2 linked regions of the Chloroflexus aurantiacus J-10-fl genome follow. The protein of the gene in region 2 interacts with the protein of the main gene of each other region in a pairwise test. Links are inferred from orthologs where the notes say so. Each region holds a gene or a part of one and is shown on either strand. Other genes may lie near its edges. The genes, in order: ndk and CAUR_RS13015.

Region 1 (11,992 bases), 2.4 Mb from region 2 along the record:
GCCGACGATAGTGCTCTGCCCAATGCCCAGCCGGGTGAGCGCATCAACCGCTTCATAGGTCAGGGTACCCGATTTGCTCACGATCCCAACCGGGCCGGGCATCGCGATGTTACCGGGAATGATGCCCACTTTGGCTGCTCCTGGCGTAAGCAAGCCGGGACAGTTCGGCCCGATCAGGCGCACGCCGCACTCTTGCACAAAGGCGTAGGTACTGACCATATCGAGTGCCGGGATGCCCTCGGTAATACACACGATGAGCGGAATACGGGCGGCTGCCGACTCGCGAATGGCATCGGGCGCAAAGGGTGCAGGCACATAGATAACCGCAGTGTTGGCGCCGGTTGCAGCGACTGCTTCCGCTACTGTATTGAAGACAGGCACTCGGCCATCAATCGCCTTCTGACCACCACGTCCGGGGACGACGCCGGCAACGACATTTGTCCCATACTCGATCATCTGGCGGGTGTGAAATTCACCCTCTTTACCGGTAATTCCCTGTACCAACAGTCGGGTGTTGGCATCGATCAGAATGCTCACTCGTTCCTCCTTAATAAAGTACAGATATACGATGCGATATGCTTTATCTTAATACGTGTCGCTATTTCGCGGTTCAAGGTTTGTGCCTTCAGCCTCCTGCACAATGGCAACACCTGCCGACGTGCCGATTCGGGTTGCCCCGGCTGCGATCAGTTCCTGGGCCATTGCCAGTGAACGCACGCCACCTGATGCTTTGACGCCAATGGTCGGCCCTACCGCTGCCCGCATGAGGCGAATATCGGCAACGGTCGCCCCACCCGGCCCGAAACCGGTGCTGGTTTTCACAAAGTCGGCACCCGCCCGTACTGCCAGCATACAGGCCATCACCTTCTCAAAATCGGTCAACAGGCCAGTTTCCAGAATAACTTTTACTAATACGCCACTGGCATGGGCAGCATCGGTAACAGCCCGAATATCATCAACCACAGCGTGATATTCACGTCCGCGAAGTGCCCCAATCGCCAGCACCATGTCTACTTCACGTGCCCCATGCCCGATAGCCTGTACTGTCTCGAAGACCTTCACTTTTGTTGTGGTGGCTCCGAGCGGGAAGCCTATCACCGTGCAGACCCGCACTGCCGAACCGCTGAGCGCACGCGCACAACGTTCAACATAACGCGGATTGACACAAACACTGGCGAACCGGTAACGCTCGGCCTCGCTGCACAGCCGGTCAATCTGATCAACTGTCGCTTCAGGCTTGAGCAGTGTATGGTCGATAAAACTGGCAATAGGGGTATCTGAAGCAGGTGGGACTGGTGGATGCGCCAGGGGTGTACCAACCGGTAATCCAACCAGGGCATCTATGTGTGACCGCACCTGTGCGATTAGATCTTCCACGACGAGGCTCCTCTTGACGACTGGCGCCAGGTTCTGACATCATTCACGATGCTATTGTAGCATAGCCGCGCAAGCTGCTTGCTGAACAGCAATGATAGGCATGTGCTCGCAGAGGAGAGGGTATGACGCGATTTGATGCTATCGGCGTGGGAATTGCCAGTTGGGATCTTGTCGGCGTGACTGCAACGTCACCGGTGTTAGGTCAGAAGCAACCGCTTGCCGGATATACGGAGATGGGTGGTGGGCCGGTCGCGACTGCGCTGGCGACCATGGCCCGTTTCGGTGCTCAGGTAGCGCTGGTCAGTGCTGTTGGCGATGATCACTACGGTATGGCGATCAAGGCCGAGTTGACCAGATTCGGGGTTGACACCTCGTTCGTTGTGACCGGTCGTGGCTCTTCGCATATTGCGTTCGTGTTGGCCGAACCCGGGAGTGATCGGCGAACGGTATGGTGGTACAACGAGCCGACGGTGTTTGCCGATCTCTCATTTCCTGCCGAACTGGCAGGACAAACCCGTGCGTTGTTGATTGACTCTCACCTACCGGCGGCTCTCTCTGCGGCTCGTCAGGTACGGGCTGCTGGAGGACGAATAATGATTGATGCCGAGCGGGTCAATCCAACAGTGCTGGAATTACTACCACTCTGTGATGATATTGTCGTCTCTGCCAATTTTGCCCGTGCAGTCACCGGCCTTTCCGACATAGTAATGGCAACTCAGGCATTGGCTGAACGGTATCGTACACTGGTTGTCGTTACCGCCGGTGAAGCCGGTAGCTGGGCCTGTCACAATGGTGAACTCATTCACACGCCGGCCTTTCCCACTACGCCGGTGGACACAACCGGTTGTGGTGATGTCTTTCACGGTGCCTTACTGTTCGCGTTGTTGCGCAATGATCCATTGCCGGCAGCCTTACGCTTCGCCAGCGCAGCGGCTGCGCTCAAGACACGCGGACTCGGTGGTCGAACTGCGTTACCATCGCTCGCCGAGGTTGAGGCCTTGGTTCGCACTACCACTGCGCAGTAGCAAGATACGGTTAATGTGTATGGTGAGATCAGACAATCGGTAAAACTGCATCAGAAAGCAATATGTCGGTGGCGAAGACTGATACTTTGTAACAGGCCAATGGCGATCAGGGTGGTCACCATAAAGCTGCCTCCCGCCGAGACGAACGGCAATGGCAGACCGGTTACCGGCAGGAGACTCATGTTCATGCCAATGTTGATGACGGTGTGACTGAAGAGCATCCCGAAAATACCGAGCGCTATCAATCGGCCAAACTGATCACGCGCTTTGCCAGCAATAGAGAGGGTCTGCCAGAGTACGACCGCCTGAAAGATGATCAGCACCACACCACCGATAAACCCTAATTCTTCGCCGATAACAGCGAAGATGAAGTCGGTGTGCTGCACCGGCACGTAATTGCCCTGACTGAACAGGCCACGGGTGAGGCCGGTGCCGGTCAGACCGCCGGAACTGATTGCATTGAGTGCCTGAATGACGTTATAAGCGGCATTAAAATCAACAGCCGCCGGATTAGTGAGCAAGTAGTAGAATGTACTGAGCCGAACTTGCTGATAGGTATCGAGCACGTAGTGCCACGCGATCCATGCGAGTGGGATGGCGGCAATGAACAGGGTGATCAACTGGACCAACCGCATGCCACCACCCCACGCCATCGTCAGCCAGATGCCGGCCAGAACCAGCGTTGTGCCCAGGTCGGGCTGGATAAAGATCAACGCCATTGGTACACCGGCGATCAATAATCCACCTATCTGCACCAGCCAGCTTCCACCACGATCAGCGTAGTGCTGCCAGTACGTGGCCAGCGCAATGATGAGCACGAGTTTGCCCAGTTCAGCAGGTTGAAACGTTCGTTCACCGATGGCAATCCAGCTCTGCGCACCTTCACTTACGCGGCCGATTACCAATACCGCACCCAGTAGTAGTATTGTGCTGACGTAGAGTGGGCGCGCCAGGCTGGAAAGCAAGCGGTAATCAAACGACATCATGGCGACCATGGCGATCAGGCCGACAACGATATATACGATTTGACGTCCGAAGACCGGACGTAATGGTAAGCCATTACCGGCCACTGCATTCAGGGTTGCACTGTGGAGTGCCAGGCTGCCAATAATCAGCAGGACAGCTACACTGACCAAAATGCCCCAATCCAGATCCCGCCAGCGCCGCGTTTCCACTGGGTACCTCGTTATGTCGTTGTTGTCCAGGTCGTGAACAACTCTGCTGGTATTGTATCTCTGCCGTGCTCAGTATCCATGTGTCAGATGTCTGGCGTTGGGAAGCCATGCTTCCGCGCCTGTCGTGCTCTATATTTGGATGCACATGGCACCTGCCGGACTTTGCCCGGATGGTTAGACTGCTATTAATTGTCAGGTGTGTCTATTGTGCACGAGCAGAAGCCTATATCAGCGCGCTATGAAACAACTGCTACTTTGTCTGAGCTACGTCACAACGCACCAGAGGTCGCTCGATGGCTGCTGCTACCCGATGCAATTGCTTCATCAGATCGGCAAAACTCTCAGGCACCAGTGACTGTGTCCCGTCGCAAACGGCAAAAGCTGGATTGTCATGCACCTCAATGATCAAACCATCAGCGCCGGCAGCAATGGCAGCTCGCGCCATCGGAATCACCATGTCGGCCCGACCACTGGCATGCGACGGATCAACAATGACCGGTAGGTGCGAAAGCTGCTTGATCAAGGGCACCGCTCCCAGATCAAGGGTAAAGCGCAGACTGTCATCGAACGTGCGAATACCTCGTTCACACAAAACAACGTTTGGGTTACCTTCGGCCAGAATATACTCTGCCGCCAGCAACAAATCCTTCACGGTAGCCGCAAAGCCGCGTTTGAGTAGTACCGGGTGGCGGGTACGCCCAACTGCCCGCAACAGCGAGTAGTTTTGCATATTGCGCGCACCGATTTGCAGCATGTCGGCATACTGCACGACGAGCGGTAGTGTCTCGGTGTCCATCACTTCCGTGACCACCGGCATCCCGGTTAACGCCCGTGCTTCAGCCAGAATTTGTAAGCCGGCCTCCCCCAATCCCTGAAAGGAATAGGGTGAGGTGCGCGGTTTATAGGCCCCACCACGGAGGATGACTGCACCGGCGGCCTGTACCGCTCTTGCTACATTGAAGGTCTGTTCGCGGCTTTCGACCGTACATGGCCCGGCAATGATGGTAATGCCCGATCCACCGATGGGAATGCCACCAACGTCGACAACGGTGTCCAGCTCTTTGAATTCCCGGCTCACCCGTTTGTAGGGTGCTGTGACCCGGATCAATTGACTCACGCCGGGCAACCGTTGTAATCGTCCGGCCTGTTCAATTGGGCCTTGATTTCCTGTAATTCCGATGGCTGTGCGTGTTGGCCCAGGCATCGGATGTGGAGTGAATCCCATCGCCCGGATTTCAGCGCAGACCGCTTCGATCTGCTCCGCCGTGGCATGTGCTTCCATGACTACTAGCATAGACAAGGCGGCGGTTGGCGGCAAGCATCAGGTTGCGCCAACCGCATTGACGGACGTAGTGTCCGTTATTCGGAACAACGACTATTCGTAGATCCAGTTGTCGAGCGCACGATTCCACTCGCCAATTAGCTCGTGCGGTTGGAAGAAGATCGCTGTCTCGCGCTCACCACTTTCCGGCGAGTCCGAAGCGTGAATCAGATTGCGACCAATGTCTACTCCAAAGTCGCCCCGGATCGTCCCCGGTGCTGCTTTGGCCGGATTTGTGGCGCCTACCATTGCCCGCACCAGCTCCACGGTGCCCGGCTTTCCGGCAACGACTGCCACAACGACCGGTGCAGAGGTGATGTAGCTGACCAGACCGTTGAAGAAGCTCTTGCCTTCGTGCTCGGCGTAGTGGCGGCGCGCCAGAGCCTCGTCGACCTGCATCAGCTTGAGGCCCTGAAATTTCAAGCCCCGCTGTTCAAAGCGGCTGATGATAGCGCCGATCAATCCTCGTTGTACGGCGTCAGGTTTCAAGATTAACAGTGCACGTTCCATGGATACCTCATAACATTAAGAAACAGGTCTGTTTCCCGCGGTCAGTATACCACATACAAAATGCTGACAAACAAAAATCGACAGGTTGTTACCTGTCGATCTGTGCTCTGAGCTACCATTGAAGGCGCGTTAGATCGGAACGGCCTCACTGATCCGTTTGGCCGCACGGCGCATTTCCATCTTGACCAGGCCGAGATTGACCGTGCGCTGTGTGATCACCACCAGGATTAGCTCTTTGGCTTCCAGCAGTAAGATCGAGCCGTCTTTGGCATCAATAATGGAGTCAACTAAATGTCCGACTCCGAGTCGGCGGGTCGCTTTATCAATTTCACCGAAGACTGCCGCGGACATTGCTCCCAGTATTTCGGCATCTTCTTCATCGAGCAGTGTGCTGGCTACGACCAGGCCATCTTTGCCGACCAGCAAACTGCCAATCACACCGTCGACCCGAATGAGATCTTCTACGATGCGGCGCATGCTAAACCTTTCTTGTGGTGCCATCGCGGAGTCTGCTTTCTCTACATAAGAAAGACGGATACCTCACTTATTCGGCAAATGTGACGCTGTAAGTGGCAATCGCCTCTTCCAGTCGTCCCTGACGCGAGTACACATCACCAAGGATGCGATATAACTGACGAAGAACTGGCGTGTCCTCGATGGTGTTGATAAGGTCTTCCAGCTCCTCGGCCATTCGATCAAGCAGTGTCGTGTGCTTGAGTAAGCGACGATAGATGACAGCCATTAGCTCGGCCTGCCCGGTTTGCGCACAGAGGCGGGCAATGGTGAAAGCCAGAGAGTGATTGGCCGGATTGGTGCTCAGTTGTCGTAAGTAATCGTCGATTGTTGCATTACCGGTAGGAATAAAGTCTTCTGGTGCCCGTGGCCGAATTGGTGCCCGTGCCGAACGACCACGCCCGCTGGTCAGAGCTTCACGGCGGGCAAAACGAAGATCGTCACGAGTCGGTGCTACACTTCGTCGCTCTTCTCTTGTCGGCGTCCGTAACATCGGTTGCGCTTTAGGTCGTTCGCTGAGTGGTGGCAACACGACTCGTGCCGGTTCACTCGTCATCGGCTCAGGCGGTGCATTCCAGATGTCATCAAGCGCCTCCAGTGGTTCCGGCACGAAGCCAGTATCTTCTGGTGCTGGCGGCGGCGGTGGTTCCTCTACCCGTGGAGCGGTGCGTACAGCTTTTGCTACCGGTGCGGTTTCGGCAATGCTGAAATCAAACAGGTCATCCTCAGCCGCCCCCGTCCCCGACGGCGAAGCCGCTTGCTGGGCCGCCTCAAGCTGGGCAATCTCCTCCGGCGACAACCCCAGCTCTTCGAGCGAGAAGGGGGTCAGCTCCGGTTCAGCGGAAGCTGCCGGCTGTGCCTGCTGCTGTTGGGCGGCCTCAAGCTGGGCAATCTCCTCCGGCGACAGTCCCAGCTCTTCGAGCGAGAACGGTGTCAGCTCCGGTTCGGCAGGCGCGGCGGGCTGGGCCTGCTGCTGGGCCGCCTCAAGCTGGGCAATCTCCTCCGGCGACAACCCCAGCTCTTCGAGCGAGAAGGGGGTCAGCTCCGGTTCAGCGGAAGCTGCCGGCTGTGCCTGCTGCTGTTGGGCGGCCTCAAGCTGGGCAATCTCCTCCGGCGACAGTCCCAGCTCTTCGAGCGAGAACGGTGTCAGCTCCGGTTCGGCAGGCGCGGCGGGCTGGGCCTGCTGCTGGGCCGCCTCAAGCTGGGCAATCTCCTCCGGCGACAGGCCTAGCTCTTCGAGCGAGAAGGGCGTCAGCTCCGGTTCGGCAGAGGCGGCGGGTTGGGCCTGCTGCTGTTGGGCGGCCTCAAGCTGGGCAATCTCCTCCGGCGACAGTCCCAGTTCTTCGAGCGAGAAGGGCGTCAGCTCCGGTTCGGCAGGCGCGGCGGGTTGGGCCTGCTGTTGGGCGGCCTCAAGCTGGGCAATCTCCTCCGGCGACAGGCCCAGTTCTTCGAGCGAGAAGGGGGGCAGTTCCGGTTCGGCGGAGGCTGCCGGTTGGGCCTGCTGCTGTTGGGCGGCCTCAAGCTGGGCAATCTCCTCCGGCGACAGGCCCAGTTCTTCGAGCGAGAAGGGCGTCAGCTCCGGTTCGGCAGGCGCGGCGGGTTGGGCCTGCTGCTGGGCGGCCTCAAGCTGGGCAATCTCCTCCGGCGACAGTCCCAGTTCTTCGAGCGAGAAGGGGGTCAGTTCCGGTTCGGCGGAGGCTGCCGGTTGGGCCTGCTGCTGTTGGGCGGCCTCAAGTTGGGCAATTTCCTCCGGCGACAGGCCTAGCTCTTCGAGCGAGAAGGGGGTCAGCTCCGGCTCGGCGGAAGGTTGTGCCAGGGCTGGCTCTTCATCGAATGGGGTTAAATCCGCCGTCGCTGATGAGGTTGCTGGAGCAGGTTCTTCCTCATTTAGCTCGGCCTCCATATCGATAATCTCATCGCCATCCCGTATCTGAATGCCGGCCCGGTAAAGCGACCAGCCAATCTGCTCAATCCGGTCAGCTTCCTGTTCGGGGTCTTTCACCACAGCGATAATATCGGTCAGATCGACGTACCCCTGGCGATGTCCCAGTTTTATCAAACGGTTGAGATCGGGGTCGCCGGTATCGATCATCGGTTCTTCATCATCAGAGAGGACTACTGTCTCAAAGTTACCCAGGCTGATACTGTCTATTTCATCGGGTGAAAGCCCAAGCTCACTACTGGTTGTTGCCCCACTCTCAATATCTTCAAACGAGAATGGCTCAAGATCGGCAAACTCATCAAGTGAGAAGGGTTCGACCCCAGGCAACTCAAACGATGGCTCTGCACTTGCTGTATCCAGATGTGCAAACACATCGTCTGTAGAACCAGTTGATGACAGCAGGCTATCAATTGGCTCATCGGTGAAGACCATCGTTTCACTTGTGGTCGCCGGTTGCTGCGCCGCCTCAAGCTGGGCAATCTCCTCCGGCGACAGGCCGAGTTCTTCGAGCGAGAAGGGGGTCAGCTCCGGCTCGGCAGGGGTTGCGGGTTGGGACTGTTGCTGTTGAGCGGCCTCAAGCTGGGCAATCTCCTCCGGCGACAACCCCAGCTCTTCGAGCGAGAAGGGGGTCAGCTCCGGTTCGGCAGGGGTTGCGGGTTGGGACTGTTGCTGTTGTTGGGCGGCCTCAAGCTGGGCAATCTCCTCCGGCGACAGGCCTAGCTCTTCGAGGGAGAAGGGGGTCAGCTCCGGCTCGGCAGGCGCGGCGGGTTGGGCCTGCTGCTGGGCGGCCTCAAGCTGGGCAATCTCCTCCGGCGACAGGCCTAGCTCTTCGAGGGAGAAGGGGGTCAGCTCCGGCTCGGCAGGGGCTGCCGGCTGGGCCTGCTGTTGGGCAGCTTCAAACTGAGCGATCTCTTCCGGCGACAGGCCTAGCTCTTCGAGGGAGAAGGGGGTCAGCTCCGGCTCGGCAGGGGCTGCCGGCTGGGCCTGCTGTTGGGCAGCTTCAAGCTGAGCGATCTCTTCCGGCGACAGGCCTAGCTCTTCGAGGGAGAAGGGGGTCAGCTCCGGCTCGGCAGGGGCTGCCGGCTGGGCCTGCTGTTGGGCAGCTTCAAGCTGAGCGATCTCTTCCGGCGACAGGCCTAGCTCTTCGAGGGAGAAGGGGGTCAGCTCCGGCTCGGCAGGGGCTGCCGGCTGGGCCTGCTGCTGTTGGGCAGCTTCAAGCTGGGCAATCTCCTCCGGCGACAGGCCTAGCTCTTCGAGGGAGAAGGGGGTCAGCTCCGGCTCTTTCGGCAGGTTGACCGGCTCACTCTTTTCACTCAGAGCGCGAACCGCACCGGTTGGCGCCAGACTCTCATCGATACTTGCCTTTGGGATGCGGAATGTACCGGTTAGACGCTCAGGTGTATCGTCATCCTCGCGAAGCGACACATCATCATTTGAGAAATAAGCGGCGACATCAGTTTCAGTTAGCTCAACCGGTGACAATGGTGGCTCCTCGACCGGAGGCAACGAAGCCGCCCGTTCGACCAGCTTACTGAAAATCGATGGGCCACCCTGCTCTGGCTCTTGGGGTAACTTGATACCACCACCGCGAGCTGATGGCTCTTGCCAGCTATAAATCCCTGGCTCGATAGACTCGGTGTGTGCTTCGGGAGATGCTGATACTGCATCATCAAGTGCCAGATCGTCGAGCGAGAAGGGCTGAAGTGTGGCCGGTAGTTCATCACTCGCCGATGTTGCACCGAAATCAAGATCGTCAAGGGAAAATGGTTGCAGACCGCTCAGTTCATCGGCAAAGGTGTCGGCTCCGCCGGTTGTTGTTGATCTGCCTTCGAGCTGGGCAATCTCTTCTGGTGACAGACCCAGTTCTTCGAGCGAGAAGGGTTGCAGGGTCGGTTCGGCGCTGGCCGCAGCAGCGGGCGCCTGACCTTCGAGCTGGGCAATCTCTTCTGGTGACAGACCCAGTTCTTCGAGCGAGAAGGGTTGCAGGGTCGGTTCGGCGCTGGCCGCAGCAGCGGGCGCCTGGCCTTCAAGTTGGGCAATCTCTTCTGGTGACAGGCCCAGTTCTTCGAGGGAGAAGGGTGTCAGCTCCGGTTCGGCGCTGGCCGCAGCAGCAGGCGCCTGGCCTTCAAGTTGGGCAATCTCTTCTGGTGACAGGCCCAGTTCTTCGAGGGAGAAGGGTGTCAGCTCCGGTTCGGCGCTGGCCGCAGCAGCGGGCGCCTGACCTTCAAGCTGGGCAATCTCTTCTGGTGAAAGGCCCAGTTCTTCGAGCGAGAAGGGTTGCAGGGTCGGTTCAGCGCTGGCAGGTGTGGTTTCGGTTACACCTACTCCAATTTCATCAAGTGTCAGGCCGGTTGGTGTAGCTGATGAGAGGGGTAAATCCAGATCAAAATCGAACTCATCCCGCTCAGCAGGTGGTTGTGTCGGTTCAGCCACACTGGTTGCTGCTGGTGGCGAAAAGAGCAGCATAGCCAGCAGATCATCGTCTGAAGTGGCAGCTACTGCGGCTGCCACCGGGCTGGCTGCCGGTGTCAACCAGCCTGTCTCGGCAAAGAAATCGTCCGCCGGCGTCGATGCAGGTTGCTCCGCTGCCACTGAAGCTGCGCGTCGCGCCTGCCATTCGGCCTCGTCCCATGCCGGCAGGGAAACGTCAGGTGTTGGTATACCGACCGGCAGCGTGTCAAACAGAAGTTTTGCGACTGTCTGGTAGGGATCAATACGTTGCGCAACCCGCCAGTAATCAAGCCCGCGCTGATCGCCATCTAATAGCAATATTCCGCCGAGGATCAGATTTGCCTTGAGCAGATGGGGTTGTTGCTTCAACGCATCCCGACACACGGTAGCTGCTTCATCCAGTTGACCGTCTCGCCAGAGTGCTTCAATCAGACCAACCCAGGCATCGAGCCGGTCAGGATGCTCAGCAATAACCTGTCGAAATTCGTGGATAGCCTGTGGCAACATATGACCACGGGCATACAGGCGGGCAAGACCAGGACGGCTCAGGCGGAGAGCGGCATGCTCGCTGCCCCAGGCTTCGGTGTAGAGACGTACCAACTGGGCACGTAGTTCGGGCATATCAGGACGGATCTCCAGTGCCTGCTCGAACTCGGCAATCGCCTTATCCAGCCGACCCTGCCATTCATACGCCATTCCCAGACCGACGTGGGCCGGAATATTTTCGGGGTCAACCTGTAAGACCTGTTCAAACGTTGCCGTTGCCGCAGGCAAATCGCGTTTTGCCAGATATGCCTCACCTAAAAGTCGTTGAGCTTCCAGGTTGTCTGGATGGTGTTCAAGGATATGCTGGATCAGGCCGATTGCCTGCTCGATCTGGTTCGCCTCGAGAAATGTTCTGGCTTGTGTATAGGCGTCTTGCAGGCTAATAGTCGCCATCCTGAATCCTCCCACATCATTACTGTTGGCGCCGCCGGAAAGTGAAACATCATGCGTTGAGGGAACGCCAGAGCAATGCGAATGATATTCGCCGCTTGCAAGCAGTATAGCACCGAATTATGGCAGGTGTGACACTTCGCAGCAGCTTATGTCTCGCGGCTTCTCAAGCAACGCATACGGCAGCTTACTACGTTCATGCCTCATGACTCGAAATGAGCCACGTCCTTTCAGGAATGCGATGCAGTAGCTTGAGGAACACCCAGGTCTATTTTACGCCGGGCAGGAGTTCCAGGTTATAACTGGTAACGATTCCTGCTGTTCGGGTGCCTCGCCAAAAGGCGAACACTATGCAATCCACAGGCTCACATTGTAAACAGTATAGCATATACGTTCACTGCATGCAATGTTTTGTCGGATGCAAACAGAAAATGTTGATTCACAACCTGCCTGAACATCTGATCGCAGACTGTAACACCAGTTTGAATAACGAATTCTGCAATCCCGGCAGATCGGCGCTAGCACAGCACTTCGGCATCCGAAAGCGAAATCTGCACCAGGATAGTGCTTGCGTTCTACGACGTTTGTGCAATGATTGACACCATTTGGTATAAGTATCACCACTAAATCATCAATGATGTTGCAGCAAGCGTATGTTTATCTGAAACGAACGTTATGGTAATAACTGATATTATCACCATTGTTTGCAAATCTCGTGTTACACAGCGTCACTCAACATTGG
Region 2 (12,029 bases):
AACTCCACGCCAAGGGGGCCGTAATCGTACACACCCTGTAACCCACCATAAATCTCGCTGCTGGGGAAGATAAAACCACGACGCTTGGCCAGCGCCACGATCTGATCAAGTGATGTAGCCGGCACGATATTCCTCCTTTGCGCAACGTCTGACAACAAAAAACCGGGCGCCGAAGCGCCCGGGGACGCATCACTCTGACGCGCGGTTCCACCCCGGTTAGCGACCGTAGTCGCTCACCTCAATCACGATTCAGCTCCCCGGCGCCGTTCCGCCATTCAGGGCCACCAGGCTCGCACCGTCCCTAGTTCGCTGTGCGCCCGTCGCGACGTACTCCTCCGGATCATCGCCGATGTGCTGCGAGTATAGCACACGCAGTAGCAACTCGCAACCATTATATCAAGACGACTCCTCGGCAAGGTGTGCATACATCTGCGTCGTAGCAATCGAAGCGTGGCCCAGGCGCTCTTGCAATTCGCGCAGATCAACACCGTTCCGCAATTGATGGGCCGCGAACGAATGACGCAACATATGCGGCGTCAAATCGTGCATACCAACCTGTTCGGCATACGTCTTAAGAATCAACCAGAAGCCCTGACGGGTCAACCGTTTACCACGATGATTTAAAAACAGTGCTTCCGGATCATCAGGAGCCTGGCGCGCCAGTTGTGGACGGGCAATGTCAAGATACTCCTCCAGCGCAGTCAATGCCGGATCACTCAGCGGGATTGTCCGTTCCCGCCCCTGGCGCCCCCGACAACGCACCGTTCTGTGATCAAAAGCGACATCATCAACATTTAATGCAACCAACTCGCTTACCCGCATACCGGTAGCGTACAAGACTTCAAGCATTGCCTTGTCGCGGATCCCTTCGGGTGTACCGTTTTGTAGCGGCACCTCCAGCAATTCATCAACCTGATGCTGAGAAATAGCACGTGGCGGGAACCGATCAACCCGCGGTGCATCGAGTTGATCGGTAGGATCATGATGAATAACGTTACGCTCTTTCAGAAATGAGAAGAACGACTTGATCGCCGCCAAACGACGCGCCATCGTTGAGTTGGCGTACCGCTTCTCTTTGAGATTGATCACGAACGCCATCATCGTCTCACTGTCGACGTCTGACCAGTGTTCAATCCCGCGCTCGTGGAGAAACGCACAAAGCTGATCAAGATCGGTACGATAGGCGATGGTCGTGTTGGCCGACATCTTGCGTTCGTCGGCTATATAAGCAAGGAATTGCGCTACATACTGGTTCATGAGTCTTGCCTGCTCATTGAAGGCTAATGGAAGGTCTTAGAGTACCGTGTATGGTAATGGAAAGCTGACGGTGTGTCAATTCAAAAGCAGCAGCTCTCTTTGAACCCACAGCGCTGACAGCGATAAAATCCGGCCCAGCGCTGCATCTGCGCCTGGCAGGCAGGGCACTCGCGTTCATCATCATCGGCAGGTTGTGGACGGCAGATCTGCTGCTGTGACACCCGCTCTTGCTGAAGCCGAGGTTGTACCGACGGCGATTGACTCATCAGTGACCTCCTATACCTTTCACGTTGCCCACCTATTGTACCATGCGTTATCCAGGCGTCATCCAGGACGATGGTACCATACCAGATTCTGATATACTGACCATAGCTTGTTGAACAGAGAGAGAAACAGTCCATGCGTACATTGATTGTCTTCAACCCGACAGCCGGCCACGCTGAACAACTGGAGGCTGAACTGGAAGCAGCAGCACAGGTCTGGCGCGAACAAGGTTGGACAGTTGAATTACAACCGACCAATGGCCCTGGTGATGGTCGACGATTAGCCAGCCTGGCAGCCAACAACGGTTACGATCTGGTGGTTGCTGCCGGTGGTGACGGCACCATCAATGAAGTAGTTAATGGTCTGGCAGGCAGCCAGACAATTCTGGCTACGCTGCCACTAGGTACGATGAACGTGTGGGCACGCGAGTTGGGGTTACCGCTTCAGCCACGCGCCGCAGCCCAGAAACTCTGCTCGTGGTCACCGCGTCCGATTGATCTGGGACGTGCCGGTGATCGCTATTTTCTGCTGATGGCCGGTATTGGGTTTGACGCCGCCATCACCGCGAATGTCCGGCCCGACGAGAAGCGACGATTTGGCGCATTGGCGTATGTGATGCGTGGGATTGAAGAGGTGATGCGCATTCGTGGCACTCGTGCCCGTATCTGGCTCGATGGTCGTCAGATTAAAGCGCGAGTGTTGATGATTGTGATCGGTAATTCCCAATTGTACGGCGGGTTGGTGAAAATCACGCATCGTGCCAGCATTGACGACGGGTTACTGGATGTCTGCGTGATTAAAGGGGATAACGGAATTAACGCGATTGGTCACCTGATTGCAATCTTGCGCCGTCGGTTTAGCCTGAATCCCGATATTGCCTATTATCGCGCTCATACCATTGAGGTCATCACCCAGCGCCCGTTACCGGTGCAGGTCGATGGTGATCCGATTGGGGTTACACCGCTGCGCTTCACCGTCGTCCCATCAGCGTTGCGCGCCCTCCTCCCACCCGATCTGCCCGATGATCTGATTCAGCAGCCACCGCCTGGGGCCAAACGCTGGCCACAACGATTACTGGCCTGGCTGCGTCGTCGGATTGATATCTGAGCACTACATTCACCAAAATAGACAGAACTATGCAACGACGACTACCAGTTCATTATGTCCTTGTATTGCTGGTTTGCCTGCTTGCCGCGTGTGCGACACCTTCCAGCCCCAGCACCCCAACGCCCCCTCCAGCCCTGCAAGGCGACACCTTGAGCGGTCGTCTGCTCTTTAGTCGTGACGATGGTATCTGGTTGTGGGAAGGTCGCACAGCGCGTCGCTTAATCAATCCACCGGTAACCCAACCGGCTTTCAATCCAACCGGCAACCAGATAGCCTGCATCGTCTTGCATGCTGGTGCAAGTGATCTGGTAATTACTGATACCGCGGGGGCAATGCTCGCGCAACTGACCCGCAACGAGCCGGCAGCACCGCCCGGTAGCATCGAGAGAGTGTACAGTGCGAAATGGGCATTTTATCCGACCTGGCTCCCTGACGGAAGTGGCGTCCTGGTATCCGCCCAAATAGCGCCCCCCGTTGGCGATCCGCCAGCCGATGCGCCCCTCGCCATTGTGCGCTACGATGTGAATGGCCGGCAGCAGGTTGTGTTTAGTGACGCCAACGCTCATCTGGGCAAAAGTGTCGTGCTGCCCTCCGGCGATTTTATCGTTGTGCGTACCCCGCTCGGCAGCGATGGTCAGCAGCAACTCTTCCGCATTAGCAACAATCAGGCTACGCCATTACCAGGAGCACCAACACCAGCATACGATCCGGCTCTCAGTCCCGATGGTACCTGGCTGGTTTTTGCCGTTGGCATTAATGGCGGTAGCGATCTATACGCAATGCCGGCCAACGGCGGTTCGCCGATTCGCCTCACCGACATCGGTTCTGCGCGATCACCGGCTTTTGCGCCCGACGGTAAAACACTGGCATTTCTGGCAATCCCACCCGGCGGGCGTGGGTTTGATCTCTACCTCGCCGAAGTAGCCATCGCTGGCGACACTCTGCAACTCAGTCCGCCCCGCCGGCTTTCGACCGACTTTGCCATCAATGCCGATGGTGGGCTGACCTGGGCGCGCTAGATACCAACCTGATCGGCTACCGTCGCAGCCGGCTTCGTTGCCAGCGATATGGCCGCAACCGGTGGACGTTGACCGAGCAGATACGCTATCACATCGGCAGCCGAATAGCCCTGCGTCACATCAAAGATGGTGGGTAGACGCCGCAAATCATCACCGCTCGTAAGCAACGGCGGTTCGACACCAATATCGGCGCGGGCCTGACCAACGCCAATATTCGACATCAACGCATTGCACAGGCACCGCCGACCCTCGGTATCGCACAGATTACCACCCTTCTTCACAAAGGTGGCAATCGGTTCACTGGCACAGCGATAGCCAATCGTCCCTTTTGGTGTGCGATACATTGTTCGCAAATAACCCAGGTCACAAATCCGCTGGCGCGGGACTCCCTGGGCGGGATCGTTATCCCAGCGTACCACCTTGAACGGGTAGCCGGTCGGCGATGCGCGCGGATCGGTAAAGACATCAACCGTACCACGCGCTGCTGCGTCGAGCACCGAACGCCGCAGCGGTTCGGCCAGTCCAGAGTCGTTACAGAAGGCAAACAGCGTCCCAACCTGAATACCCATCGCCCCGGCAGCCCGTGCTGCGGCCAGCCCTTCCGGCGAAGCGGTACCACCAGCCAGCCAGAAGGGTAGGCCAAGGGCTGCAACCTTTGTCGGATCAACCAGATCACGCGGCCCATACAACGGCTCGCCACGTTCGTTTAGCTGCAATTCGCCACGCGGCGGCGCATTATGACCGCCTGCGGTTGGCCCCTCGATGACCAATCCATCAACACCAGCGATCTTGCGTGCGAACATGGTTGCCAGCGTAACACTGGCGACGATGGGAAGAAAGAGCGGACGACGCAGTGGCGGTGGTTCACCAGCCCAGTGTTCACGCGGATCAAACGTTATGTATGTAGGAGGTGCACCTTCATCGCCTTCGATCTCGGCAGTCAGGCGAGCAGGAAGATGCGCAGCCAGCGCATCGAGTGCAGCCGGAATCTCGCGCGGAATACCCGCTCCCATAATGATCACATCGACTCCTGCCAGCAGTGCACCGTAGAGCAGCGCAAGGTTGGGCAATTGAATCTTGGTCAACAGATTCATGCCAATTGGGCGATCATGACCCTCTTTCGCCAGCCACACCTCAACAAATGCCGCCAGGATGGCTATCTGCTGCCGTTCCTTACTCACCTTCAAGTTGTACATCGGCAACAGATCGTAAGGCTCACCTGGGGCACGACCATCAGGCCGGAAATAGGCGGTTAACACACGTTCGGCCACGCCAGGAATCGGAAAATGCGCCATTGCTCGTCGCATAGCGCCATCAGGATCGCCATCCTGCAAACGCCGAATCAGAATGGTATCGATACCGGTACCAGAGACAACACCGAGCTGACCACAGGCTGCAACCGCCCGTGCCAGTCGCCAATCGGAAACGGCGGCACCCATACCACCCTGAATAATCATCGGCAAATCGCTGGCGCGCATCGATCTCCACTCCTTATACATTTCAACAGGCAAACGAACACTATCGCTGCCAGATACGACCCAGAGGCAGCAACTGCTTCCGTGTAGCAACAAGCGGGGTTAACGAACTGTTCATCGGTCGGCAACGGAAATCAGGCCCTCTCTGATGTATGATACCGCAGAGCAGCTTACGATGCCAGATAAGAAATCGCTACCGGTAATGCTCATGTCGGCGACGAATGCCATCCTCGCAGACGACCAGATCAAGCGGGTAATCGTGGGCTTCACGGGGAAGTTCAGCGACCTCCTGATCGGCAAAGGCCACACCAACAGCGACGGTCGATGCAGTTGCCAACAGCGCATCGTAGTAGCCACCACCATACCCCAGGCGGTACAGATCGCGATCAAATGCCAGCAAAGGCACAATCGTTAGCGACCATTCACCCGGGTACGCAGGCATGAGGCGACGTGGCCGGCGAGTACCAAACCGGCCAGGCACCCAATCCTCTTCAGACAGACTGGCGATCCAGCTATGACGAAGCTCTCGTTGTCCCCCGACAACCGGCACTGCCACAGCCTTTCCTGCCGCCAAAGCAGCCACGATGAGAGGCCGGGTATCCACTTCCGAGCGCATTGGAACGTAGCAGTGAATTGCCCGGGCCGCCGTAAATACGGGCAGCGACTGCACCAGTGCACAAATGCGGACACTTCGCTGATCGCGATCAGCTAACGCATCACGACGCGCTTGCATCAGAGCACGCAGAGCTGCTTTCTGATCGGCAACGTCGGTCATGATTACTCCTGCGCAATGGCATCTTCGCAACCACCGGCTTGTTGTGCCGGGCAACGAGCCGGTTCATTGAAGTGGCCGCAAGTGACAAACAGCTAACCGCTGTTCTCCCGTCGCACAGCCAGAATATGCGACACCTGATTAACACCCTGGCTTCAGCCTACACCCTGAAGTTATCCGCTACCGATGGATTATATCATTGCCTGCCACATCCCTCACCCTGGCCGTCGGCAAAACTGGCGTGCGGAAGCAACATACTTCCGCACGCCAGACAACGGCACTGTTCAAGAGCACGCACGTCGGAGAGCAGACTCCATCGTACCATCCACCTCATCTACAGGTGTGGAGCCTTAATCCGCCGGATAATCTCAACGAAAGGCGGCTGTGGTTTGGGATTCGGGTTACGCGGAAACCAGCCCAATTCGGCACGCACTGCCTGTTCTTTCAACTCAGTAGCGCCCCAGATGAACGAAGCGCCGGTAACACCCAGTAAGGCCGACCAGCCGGCATCAGCGACAAACAGTGATAACACGATAATCCCGATCCCGAACAACAACGGATACGGCCACCAGAGATAGCCGAGATAATATTCCATTCTGATAACCCAGAAGAAACCGAAACCGATGATACCTAGACTAAACAGACCGATGGCCAGACCTTCCCAGTACATAGCTTGCTCCTCGTCGCATTCACATGGTGCCGGCTAAACAGTCTCCGGTTCACGCTCGCGCACCGGTTGTTGCGGAAGAATCAGTGCCTCACCCGGTTCACGGTCGAGTGGATCGTGGATAGTTGCCCGACCTTCGGCCAGGTACCGGGCATGGCGTGGATTGTGAGGATTGGCAGGCGCGTGGCCGTGGCGTACCCGGCGATCCTGACGCACTAGCTCGAACGCATCCCACCACAGCGAAATGCCGACAACACTACATACACCACCGATGGTGACATTCGCGCTGAAGAGGGCCACCAGGTTGAGCAGCAGGCCGGCAATAATCAAGACGACCATTGGCGGACGAATATCGGCACATTTCGCTTCCAACCAACGCACCCCAACGTGCCCCCACCAGATGCTGAGAAATGTTGCAATTGCTAACCAGAGACCACTCGTTTGCAGCATGTCATTCCCTCACAAATCTACACAAATCTTAGTAATCTTCAGCAGTATCCCATGGAAGATGCGCCATGTCAAGCGAAGCAAATGACGGGGTTGCCCGAACGAAACTTTCCATCACACTAAATGCGGAGAGGGGTCTTTTGTGATTGCAGTGCGTTTTTTCACAAATAATCTGCAAGAGTTTGCATCGATATGATACTGCCAAGGTATAACAATCCCATCAAAAAGGTATGAGGTTATCTCATAGATGCCCGCTCCCAGCGGGATATGCATGACCTACATGTCGCAGGTAGCCGGTATGAGGTATCGGTCGTTTCACAGGCCGCCAGGGATGTTCTGACCGTGCCCGGTAAGGGCGCACGGCCGTGCGCCCCTACCACTGCCGGTACGGGATGCTGCCGCCATCCACGGGACGATAATCGTCACCGGCTGAAACCCGATGATGTCCGATCAGGGTGCAGCAGCACCCATGGCGGGGATGAGCGCCCGTTTGGGAAGCACCTGGTCCTACCCTATCCAGCAAGACACCCCCGTCCACCACCCTATGCATTACCCATACCTCGCATACTGCATTGCCCGCGTGCCGGAGCGGGTCGGGGGAGTGATGACGAACGTGCTCCCCAGCCGGGAGCCAGGAGCGCGCGCCTCCGGCGCGCATGGTGCTGGTACCAGTGCTGGAGGGAGGAGCCAAAAGCAAGCTCCCGGCCCTGACGGTATTCACGGACGACCAGGACAGATGATCGAACACAACGTCTACCCTATCAGGAAGCCCTGGCTCACACGTCTGCCCTCCCCTCTCCCGCCCCCGCTATGCATTCACAACTGGTGTTAACCACGTGCGTATCAGCGGCTATGATCGCCATAGGTGCTGTTGTGGACGACTGACCCGGTGGCAGTGCGCCGCTCCAGCCGTGGTATCACGTGCTGAATGGGGTGCCTTACACGCGCATCATGTGCGTGGCGCGCAGTGTGGAGTGCGGCAGCCATGCTGCCGCGCCAGCCGTGCTCACGATCCGGCGCGGATTGCAGCGGGCTCCCGTGCCAGTACGTACCCCTGCTGATGGGGATGGCTGAGCGCAGGCCGGTAGCCTACCCCACAGCGTGCTGGTGCCGGTAGTGTGGAGGGGTGGGTTCGGTAGGGGCGGGTTGAGAACCCGCCCCTACGGACGGTGCCTGTACCGTTCACCTGACCATCCACGGGATGCGGTGGATGGGAATGTCTTGCATCGCGTGCCATGGATGGTTGTTCAGAGGTGATCGCAGCCGCTACGTTCCCCGTTCCCGCGCAGCGCTATGCCTCACCCATACCCAGGTTGTCAACCGCTTCGCTCATCAGTCGAACCTATCTCATCGTGCGCGATCCTGGGCACTATCGCGTTGCCCTGCTGTCGCGTGGGTCTTACGTCACGAACGGAAAGCGGATGATAGCAGCGAAGGTAGCCGTTGGATCAGACCACGGGGAAGATGTCCAGCCTGCGCACCAGCGGCCATGGCCAGCCCCTGCCGGCGGTGGATGGAATGCCTCCACAGGGAGCGCTTGCAGCCCGACCTAACGCAGCGCGACATGTGGGTAATGCATAGGTCCGCCACCACGGTGTCCATCCGGCTGCCGTCGGTGATCCCTGCGGCGACGGACGGATGAACCGGATAGCTTCGGCATCACGACAGGGCTGGTGCCGAGCAGTGATGCCCGGGGAAGCGCATGCTGCGATAGCCCCTGATGAGAAGCGCAGATGGTAACTATAGCGTTATGGGTAATGAAAAGGCCGGGAGCGGGGATGGTGCTATTACCCATCATATCAAGTCTGCTTCAACGGAGATCATCGCTCAGGATCGCACTATCACGCCAGCGACCTGAGCGCGGATACGCCAACCAGCCTTCCCACGGAGTCATCTTACGCTCCGCAGGGGATACTCTTCCCAGACCAGATTCCCCGTGTCGCGTGGTATGAAGTGCGGCAGCGTGGCTGCCGCAGCAGCCACATTTTCGCTCAGGTGTGAGTCAGAGTGGTTTCCCCGTGCCGGTACGTGAGCCTGGTACCAGGGATTCTTAAGCTCAGGCTAGAAGCCCGAACCACACGGCGCGGCATCAGTACCACGCTGATCACGCCGCAGGGCGCTGGACGCGAAGGTATCCTCAACAATGGTGCGCAGTACTTTTCAAGATTTGATGTTACATCACAAAACAGAGCGTATCTCTTCAGCAATAGGCAGCAGTAGCGCGATGCCCTGTACCGCCATCACGATCACGCTCGTATCGACTGTGGTCCACCCAAAAGCACGTCACCAACCAGCCTTCCACTCGGCCCGGTAACGTAACTCTCTGGCCCACAGTCAGACACGGTGCATCTCACCGGCAAGAGCTGCTGCACACCGGGCAATTACCCAATCATTCCATTATTCATCCAGGCTGCACACTCTTCGTGCATTACTGCCCGAAACCGGCCCCAGCTTGCCCACTTGCCCCTGATTGCCGGATCGGACGTATCAGAAAGCTGTCGCAACTGCTGTGCCAGATTCACCAACTCCGCAGGCGGTATTGTACGGAATTCGTCAACCTGCTCATTGGGATCGCTCGCCTGCAACGTACCGGCCAGCTCATCCAGTAAGAAGACATAGCTGACAAAATAGTACGGTATCTCAACATTACTTTGATAGGTAATAATATTCAGAAATCGATTGATGCGCACCGTGAGACTCGTCTCTTCTGCAACCTCACGGGCCAGCGCTGTGCTGATGCTCTCATCCGGCCCAATCCCACCGGTGAGCAAACGAAACACATTGGGTGGGTAATAGGTTTTACGCGCCACAATCAGGCTGCCATCAGGACGGCGAATAACCATCCCCACTTCGCCAACCCGATCTGTTTTGCGCAACGGATCGAATCTGCCATCATCGAGGTATACATGGCAGTAACGAGGCGCACCATACGCCGCAACGAGATCGACAACTTCGGCTTGATGATGCGCTGGAAGGCGAGACAAAGCTTCTCGCCAATCCATTGTGTCTTTGCGATGGTGTTTCATGATTACCTGCTGAGATAGTCGATGATCGTTACATCAGTTCGCGGCCAGCTAGCCAGCGTCTGATGGGGATGATGCGAGTCACTCCCCCCAGAAACCAGCAAGCCGTGACGTGCCGCCGCAGCCAGCAGGCGCTCACGGGTGGCTGCGTCGTGCGTTGGATAGAAGACTTCGATCCCATCCAAACCAACCGCGGCCATAGCTGCAATATCTTCATCAGTCGCCGGTATTGCATAGATGCCTTTGCTCCGTCCGGGATGCGCCAGTACTGCCAGCCCCCCCAGATCATGTGCCACCCCGATCACCTCTTGGACGCTGAGTGGTCGGTAGGCAGCAGCGAAATGGGTCAGGATAAAGCGCATACCGGCCTCTTCATCGCCTTCACCGGCCACCCGGCCCGGTAATTCATTGTGGCGGGCCAACACCAATGCCACATCGGCGACGGTTGGCGGTCGATCACGATCACTCAGACCGGGCATGACAAAACCGGCAGCCGCCAGATCACGCAACAACTGCGCAGCATCGGCAGCATTGCGATGAACCACCTCGGCGCACAGGTCGAGCAGTAACGGTGCCTCCGGATCAACCGCGTAGACAAGCGTATGCCACAATTTACCATTGAAGGCACTATCAATTTCAACCCCACTCACCACCTGAACCCCGTAATGCATGCCGGCCATGGCCGTGGTAATCACATTGGCTGTCGTGTTATGGTCGGTCACCGCGATCATGGTCAGACCCTGGGCTGCCGCTGCAACCGCCAATGCTACCGGTGTCCAGGTTGCGTGATGAGGTGTTGCATTTGTGTGAATGTGTAAATCGATCATGGTTGCTCCAATGGCAGATTAGCCGCCTGCCACGCTTCAATCCCACCGTCGAGCGCTGCTACCGGCCCGTAACCGAGATCGCGAAAGATTTGCGCCCCCCGCTGACCGGCTGTTGGGCGGCTGGCATCGCCATAGGTAACAATAATCCCTCCAGGAGTCAATGCAGCCAGCCGCTGATTGAGATCAGGAGTTGCCAGACTCAATGCACCGGGCAGATGACCGGCCTGGTATGCCTCACCGGCCCGCATATCGACGAAGATGACCTGGCCGGCCTGCCATCGCTGGTACGCCTCGGCAACTGAAATCGTTGGCGCTGGAGGACTATTGGCCGGATCGCCGTGTCCAGGGGCTGTCTCCACCGTTGGAACAACAGTTGGCACGGCTGCTGGCGTTGAAGCACTGTTTCCGGTGATAACAAAAGCCAGGATACCGGCCAGCAACACAATACCACCAATCACGAGTGGTAATTGCCAGGCCGGTGCCTGCCTGGTTACTGGTGATTCAAAATTATCCATACGTCAAACATCGCCTTGTCTAGTTCTTGTCGTATTATAATGCAAGCAGGATACCGCCAACGCGCTGCGTCATTCAGCAGGATTATGTATGCTCACAACAATTTTACCCGATGTGTACCAGCTACGTCTGCCACTCCCCTTTGCCCTCAACCATGTTAATGTATATCTGCTCCGCGATCCACAGGGATGGACGGTCGTCGATACCGGCTTACATACACCCGCCGGCGAAGCTGCCTGGCAAGAGGCATGGACTGCGCTCAACCTCGACCCGGCTCAGATTCATACAATTGTCTTGACCCATTTCCACCCTGATCACTTTGGGATGGCCGGCTGGCTCCATCACCATTCCGGTGCCCGGGTACTGCTGGCCCCACGGGAAATCGAACTGGCCCAGGAAGTCTGGGTACAGCGAGCCGATCACGACGACCCCAGTTTACGCCATTTTCTCCGTCATGGTATGCCCGCCGATCTGGTCGATAAAGTCGTCGGTGCCATTGCCGGATTGCGGGCTGCGACCCGACCGCACCCACCCCTGACCCCCCTGCCACCCGGTAGCCAGGTAACGATGGGGGGGCGTTCTTTTGTCGCTATTCATGCCCCTGGCCATAGTGATGGGCAGTTAATCTTCTACGCAGCCGATGAGCGGCTGGCTCTGG

The links.
Region 1: the proteins of CAUR_RS13015 (region 2) and ndk interact in binary tests that used the Escherichia coli proteins (3 or more experiments, as listed by UniProt). The link is inferred for Chloroflexus aurantiacus J-10-fl from one-to-one orthologs.

The regions. Positions count from the first base shown.
Region 1 is NC_010175.1:934,807-946,798, reverse strand. The notes cover bases 3,681-6,617. They hold ndk (nucleoside-diphosphate kinase), read right to left. Parts: upstream 5,409-6,617; coding sequence 4,953-5,408; downstream 3,681-4,952. Other genes in these bases: CAUR_RS03610 (tetratricopeptide repeat protein), read right to left, coding at 5,953-6,617; CAUR_RS03615 (roadblock/LC7 domain-containing protein), read right to left, coding at 5,538-5,909; aroF (3-deoxy-7-phosphoheptulonate synthase), read right to left, coding at 3,828-4,859. Outside these bases: sucD (succinate--CoA ligase subunit alpha), read right to left, coding at 1-537; deoC (deoxyribose-phosphate aldolase), read right to left, coding at 586-1,377; CAUR_RS03635 (sugar kinase), read left to right, coding at 1,500-2,402; CAUR_RS03630 (FtsW/RodA/SpoVE family cell cycle protein), read right to left, coding at 2,453-3,577; more of CAUR_RS03610, read right to left, coding at 6,618-11,253. UniProt on the Escherichia coli protein: Major role in the synthesis of nucleoside triphosphates other than ATP. The ATP gamma phosphate is transferred to the NDP beta phosphate via a ping-pong mechanism, using a phosphorylated active-site intermediate.
Region 2 is NC_010175.1:3,308,078-3,320,106, reverse strand. What follows is about bases 4,107-7,080. They hold CAUR_RS13015 (5-formyltetrahydrofolate cyclo-ligase), read right to left. Parts: upstream 5,898-7,080; coding sequence 5,316-5,897; downstream 4,107-5,315. Other genes in these bases: CAUR_RS13005 (DUF4491 family protein), read right to left, coding at 6,598-7,011; CAUR_RS13010 (DUF4491 family protein), read right to left, coding at 6,229-6,564; CAUR_RS13020 (nitronate monooxygenase), read right to left, coding at 4,107-5,125. In the rest of the region: CAUR_RS13045 (glycine--tRNA ligase), read right to left, coding at 1-125; CAUR_RS13040 (tyrosine recombinase), read right to left, coding at 397-1,257; CAUR_RS13035 (hypothetical protein), read right to left, coding at 1,338-1,523; CAUR_RS13030 (diacylglycerol/lipid kinase family protein), read left to right, coding at 1,657-2,628; CAUR_RS13025 (TolB-like translocation protein), read left to right, coding at 2,658-3,647; more of CAUR_RS13020, read right to left, coding at 3,644-4,106; CAUR_RS13000 (NUDIX hydrolase), read right to left, coding at 9,390-10,034; CAUR_RS12995 (PHP domain-containing protein), read right to left, coding at 10,037-10,858; CAUR_RS12990 (rhodanese-like domain-containing protein), read right to left, coding at 10,855-11,373; CAUR_RS12985 (MBL fold metallo-hydrolase), read left to right, coding at 11,462-12,029. UniProt on the Escherichia coli protein: Involved in the removal of 5-formyltetrahydrofolate.